Regions from separate parts of the Vibrio sp. 704 genome, predicted to be linked through region 2. Evidence: predicted binding sites of a transcription regulator. Region 2 holds the regulator's gene; the other holds the start of a gene.
What was found. Region 2 encodes PurR, which represses purine synthesis genes. Its sites were predicted from a motif close to TNANGNAAACGTTTNCNTNA; they were not measured.
Positions count from the first base shown of each region.

Region 1: R7R24_RS11705 (uracil-xanthine permease family protein) is a predicted target of PurR. The motif match lies at 1,483-1,502, and genes of this name have one in related genera.

Region 1 covers NZ_JAWOUH010000006.1:213,659-216,890, reverse strand. The annotation lists gene R7R24_RS11705 (uracil-xanthine permease family protein) at 1-1,314, opposite strand, end outside; gene recG (ATP-dependent DNA helicase RecG) at 1,543-3,232, opposite strand, start outside.
Region 2 covers NZ_JAWOUH010000003.1:95,237-98,468, reverse strand. The annotation lists gene torD (molecular chaperone TorD) at 250-897, shown strand; gene purR (HTH-type transcriptional repressor PurR) at 1,366-2,370, shown strand; cyclic di-GMP riboswitch class I at 2,658-2,747, shown strand; gene R7R24_RS06465 (TfoX/Sxy family DNA transformation protein) at 2,864-3,232, shown strand, end outside.

The DNA of each region.
Region 1 (3,232 bases), on a different contig from region 2:
CGCAGTGATACCACCTGCTGCAACACCAGTTGAGAAAATACTCTTAATAAATTCTGGCATAAATTGCAGGATCTCTGGTTTTTGCGCGATACCAAGTCCCATTGAGAAGGATAAGGCCATGATCAGAATTGCGCGGCGATCGAGCTCAACACGAGAGATAATACGTACACCAGCGGCAGCAATCGTACCAAACATGACAATTGTTGCGCCGCCAAGTACTGGCTCAGGAATCAGCTGAACAAAGCTAGCGACGCCAGGAAACAAGCCAAGAATCACTAACATGCCAGAAATAAAGTAACCCACGTAGCGGCTCGCGACTCCTGTTAGCATGATGATGCCGTTATTCTGGCTAAACGTTGAGTTCGGGAAGCTGTTGAAAACGGCTGCGATTGCAGAGTTTAAGCCGTCTGCTAACACACCGCCCTTAATGCGTTTCATGTACACTGGGCCTTTTACTGGCTCACCAGACACTTCAGATGTTGCGGTAATATCACCGATGGCTTCTAGTGCGGTAATAAAGAAAATCAGTACCAGCGGAATGAACAGAGACCAGTCAAACGATAAGCCATATTGCATTGGTACGGGCAGTGCTACGATCTCGGTTGCGCCTAGCTGAGAAGTATCTACCATCCCCATAAAATACGCCATGATGTAGCCCACTAGCATCGCAATCACGATTGAAGCCACACGGATGTATGGGTTTTTCGAGCGGTTTAAAATCACAATTAATCCAAGTACCGTCCCAGCCAGAGCAAGTTTGTCTAAGCTGCCGAAGGTTCCTTCATTTAATGCTGCGTAGCCACCGCCCATTGATACTAAGCCGACTTGAATCAGTGTGAGACCGATAAGAGTGACGACGATGCCTGAAACAAGCGGAGTGATGATTCGGCGGGCATGCTCCAACACGCGAGATAGAAAAATTTCTGCAAATGATGCGACTAAAATCGTACCAAAAATGGCAGCCATCATGGTACTGATGTCTGCTCCACCGGCTTTCAGCGATAGGCCTGCACCAATAATAGGACCTAAAAAGTTAAAGCTGGTGCCTTGAACAGAGAGCAAACCAGAGCCAATTGGGCCAACGGTGCGAATTTGAATAAACGAAGACACGCCTGACGCAAACAAAGACATGCTGATGATGGTATTCGTTTGGTCTGCTGGTACACCCAAAGACTGACAGATGATCAGTGACGGAGTGATAACCGCGACGAACATCGCCAATAAGTGCTGAAGTGCGGCAAAAATGGTTTGAGGCAAAGGTGGTCGATCGTTGAGTTGATAGACCAGTTCCGAAGATCGGTTTGAAGTTGTCATTGTTTGTCTCGCTAGTCGCAATATTTCCCTAGTTCTCGCTGAATGGGAGAGCAGGGTGGAGTTGACGTCGTTACCTGTGATTGCTGTTAATCAGAGTCAACTCAGGTTGGTGGAGTGTGATCTAACACACTTAAAAATTTTGTGCGCGATTATAGAGAGATTTTCTCAAAAAGCAAACGTTTGCTTTTGGCGTATTAAAAAACGAGCCATTTGGCTCGCTTTCAATCATTACGCTTTGGAGTAAATATCCCGCTCACCCAACCAGCGATCGATAATCGCTGTTGCGTTAGTCGGGTAATTGTCATGAATATGACGCGCAATACGCTGAACTTCGGGAATCAGGCGTTGATCTCGAACTAAGTCTGCGATTTTGAAATCAGCAAGACCTGTCTGCTTTGTACCCAATAGTTCTCCAGGGCCGCGAATTTCTAGGTCTTTCTGCGCAATGACGAAGCCATCGTTACTTTCACGTAGTACTCCGAGACGTTTTTGCGCGGTTTTTGACAGCGGAGAGTGGTACAGCAGCACACAATGGCTAGCAACGGAACCTCGGCCCACGCGACCTCTTAACTGGTGTAATTGTGCCAAACCAAGACGTTCAGGGTTTTCTATGATCATCAAGCTAGAGTTTGGCACATCCACACCAACTTCAATCACTGTCGTTGCGACCAGCAAATGCAGTTTATTGTCTTTGAAATCTTGCATCACCGCTTGTTTCTCTGCCGGTTTCATTCGTCCGTGTACTAGACCAATTTTTACGTCCGGTAGCTTACGTTGAAGCTCTTCTGCGGTATCTGCCGCGGCTTGCGCTTCTAATACTTCCGACTCATCAATCAGGGTACACACCCAATATGCCTGCTTGCCTTCGTTTAAGCAGGCATTTCGGACACGTTCGACGATATCATTGCGTTTGGTATCTGGAATCGCGACAGTCTGGATTGGTGTTCGACCTGGCGGTAACTCATCAATCACCGACGTTTCTAAGTCAGCATAAGCAGTCATGGCTAACGTTCGCGGAATCGGCGTTGCTGTCATGATGAGCTGATGTGGATAGGCGCCTTGTTTTGCGCCTTTTTCACGCAATTCTAATCGCTGATGGACACCGAAGCGGTGCTGTTCATCAATGATGACCAAAGCAAGGTGATGAAATTCAACGTGCTCTTGGAATAGCGCGTGAGTACCCACTACCATTTGCGCTTCACCACTGGCAATACGAGCCAGCTCGGCTTCCTTTGCCTTACCTTTGAGTTTGCCCGCTAACCAACCGACTTGAATGCCCATTGTTTCAAACCAGTTTGCGAAGTTGATAGCGTGTTGCTCGGCCAATAGTTCGGTTGGCGCCATGAGTGCCACCTGATGGCCATGCTCAATGGCTCTAACAGCGGCCAAAGCGGCAACCAATGTTTTCCCCGAACCAACATCGCCTTGCACTAATCGCATCATTGGATGCGGTTTTTCTAGATCGGCTTCAATCTCTTGTACTACTCGGGTTTGAGCGTTTGTAGGAGAGAAAGGCAGTTGGGCTAAAAGCTGCGTTTTTAGTTTATGACAAGGACCGAGAGGTAGCGCTGAATCCTTCTGACCTTTGCTACGCACCGCCAGCATCGATAAGTTTTGTGCGAGCAATTCTTCCATGATCAAGCGGATTTGGGCAGGATGTTTGCCTTCGTCAAACTCATCTAAATTAATGGTTGGTGGTGGGCGATGAATGGTGTGCAGCGCTTGCGACATCGTGATTTGATGGTCATACAACCCAGCTGGAAGTAATTCCTGCACTGCGGTTTTATCAAGCAGGGCTAAAGCTTGTTCGGTAAGGTTGCGCAATGTGATTTGACGTAAACCATCGGTGGTGGGATAAACAGGGGTTAAGCTCTGTTCTACATCGGGCTTTTGCTCGCTAACGTAAAACTTGTAGTCA
Region 2 (3,232 bases):
CTTCTTATTATCCAAGACGTATTCTATTCATAACTAGTAACATTTCTAGTCATAGATACATTAAAACGCAAGATTTAGCGTTTTTATTGATTCAAAACAAGCTTGCCCATTGCTATTAATAAACGGTCATTTTTGACCATAAAACACAACAATTATAGTTACTGCTATTCATTTTAATTGATTACACTTAGGGGATATCCCTAATTGACTTTGTGATGCATGACTTGAAGCATCATTCAGGAGCCCAAAATGCAAGAAGTGAAAGCTTTTAATGAAAAACGCGCTGAAATTTACTGGTGGTTTTCGAGCTTGTTCGCAAAAGAACTAACAGAGAAAGAATTGGAAGCCTATCACAGTGTTGAAATTCGCAGTTTTCTCGCAGGTTTAGGTGAAAATGAGTCGCTGAAACCAGCTGTTGATAGCCTAGTTGATGCATTGAATCGGTTACAAGATCGTGAAGATGCACAACTAGAGCTTGCAGCTGACTTTTGTGAACTGTTTTTGAAGACAGAAAAATACGGCGCTCTTCCTTACGCATCCATGTACATTGGTGAATCAGGTTTACTGAATGACAAGCCAGCTGAGGAAATGGAAAAGTTGATGGCTGAATTTGGCGTTCAAGTAGACGAAAACCTAAAGGAACCTGCGGATCACTTAGCCGTTGAGCTCGACTTTCTCGGGAACATGATTATCCGCTCAAACGAGCTTGAACAAGAAAAACACATGGAAGAAGCCTTCGTTAAACAAAACGACTTTATCCAGCAACAATTGATGTCTTGGTTACCTCAGTTTTCAGACAAATGTAAAAAATTCGACGAATTTGGATTTTACTCGAGTGTCGCGAAACTATTAGTTGCATTTTGTAAACTAGACAGCGCCTACCTTCTTGGTGAATAATTGCCGCCTATTTTTAGGGAGCCTGCCTATCGGGCTTCCTGTATGCCTGAAAGTGACCAATTGTAAGTAACTTGGGTATAATATTCGTTTGCCTTAACTTAGCGCAAAGACGCTTGGTTATTTAGCAGTCAAAATGTGACTTCAAATACACAAATCTCTTGCTGAAAACATTGCTAGTCAGTCCACATAGGGCTAAAATGTGAGCGCAAACGATTAAATATGATTTATATGTAAACCGCTGAAATATAGCGGTTTTTGTGTTTTCTTAACAGGTTGATGGCAATTTCTCATCAGATAGAAAAAAGATAAAATTCATCGACCGATGCTGCTACGTACCCTTTTGTCGCACTTGGATCAACCGCTGCCGAGACACTTAGCGCCAATTTTATATTGCTAGGTGTGAAACCATTAGAGCATCAGGTACATCCAATACGACATATTTCAGTAGCTCGATACAGGACACCATTTATGGCCACGATAAAAGACGTTGCTCGCTTAGCCGGCGTTTCCACTACGACAGTTTCGCACGTTATCAATAAAACGCGTTTCGTTGCAGAAGCAACGCAAGAAAAAGTAATGAAAGCCGTTGACGAGCTGAATTACGCGCCAAGTGCCGTTGCACGCAGCCTAAAATGCAACTCAACTCGTACGATTGGCATGTTAGTAACTCAATCAACTAACCTATTTTTCTCAGAAGTGATTGATGGCGTTGAGAGCTACTGTTACCGCCAAGGCTATACTCTGATTTTATGTAACACAGGCGGGATTTACGAAAAACAACGCGATTACATTCGTATGCTGGCTGAAAAGCGCGTTGATGGCATCCTAGTGATGTGTTCTGACTTAACCGAAGAACTAAAAGAGATGCTTGACCGTCATGCGGACATTCCTAAAGTGGTCATGGATTGGGGCCCAGAGAGCTCACAAGCAGACAAGATCATGGATAACTCAGAAGAAGGTGGCTACATTGCAACCAAACATCTGATTGACAATGGTCATACGGATATCGCTTGTCTAAGCGGTCATTTTGAAAAGCTTGCTTGCCAAGAGCGCATTGCAGGTTTCCGTCGCGCAATGAGCGAAGCGAACCTAGCTGTAAATGAAGACTGGATCCTTGAAGGTAACTTTGAATGTGATACGGCCGTATTAGTTGCAGATAAAATTACCGCAATGGACAAGCGCCCGACGGCGGTATTCTGTTTTAACGACACAATGGCTCTCGGCCTAATGAGCCGCTTGCAACAAAACGGGATCAAAATTCCTGAAGATATTTCAGTGATCGGCTACGACAACATCGAGCTTGCAGAATACTTCTCTCCACCGCTAACGACTATCCACCAACCTAAACGTCGTGTTGGTAAAAATGCATTCGAAATTCTACTTGAGCGTATCAAAGATAAAGAACACGAAAAACGAATTTTCGAAATGCAACCTGAGCTTGTAATTCGAAATACTGTGAAAAAAATGAACTAAATTTCACTGTATTTAACCGTGTTAAATAAGCGCTCTACAGGGGCGCTTATTTTTTTGGAAAAATTAAGCATTCTCTAATACTTCACACCACTCTAATAACAATTGACTAACGTTAACTCCCTGTTTTATATAAATGTAATATATATTAAGAACTCCTTTTCAAAGGCCAATTTGCACCTTTCCATATGCAAAATAGAGCATTCAACCTATCATTTTTATTGAACCGAAATCACACTTTTAACGCTAAACCGTGATGTTAATTCAATATAAGAAGTATGCTCATTGTGTCACGCACAGGGCAAACCATTCGAAAGAGTGGGACGCAAAGCCTCCGGCCTGAACCATATTACGATATGGAAGGTAGCGGGGTTACCGATGGCAAGTGTGTAAGCAATGACTTTACTCTGTAATGACATTGTTTTTACGCATGTTTGCTACTCTCTCGGACCTGACTTTTGGTGGCGTAATATTAATTACACCGAGATAACAAAACATGGATAAACCGATACTCAAAGACTCTATGAAGCTATTTGAGGCACTTGGTAATATCAAGTCGCGCTCAATGTTTGGTGGCTTCGGACTATTCGCTGATGAAACAATGTTTGCACTAGTGGTAAACAATCAGCTTCATATCAGAGCAGACCAAAAAACTTCATCTGACTTCGAGAAACAAGGGCTAAAGCCTTACGTTTATAAAAAACGTGGCTTTCCAGTCGTTACAAAGTACTACGCTATTTCCAGCGATTTATGGGAATCAAGCGAACGCTTAATCGAAGTAGCGAATCAATCATTGAAAAAGGCAAAGCTTGAGAAAGAACAGCAAGCAAGTACAAAGCCTAACCGTTTGAAAGATTTGCCTAAC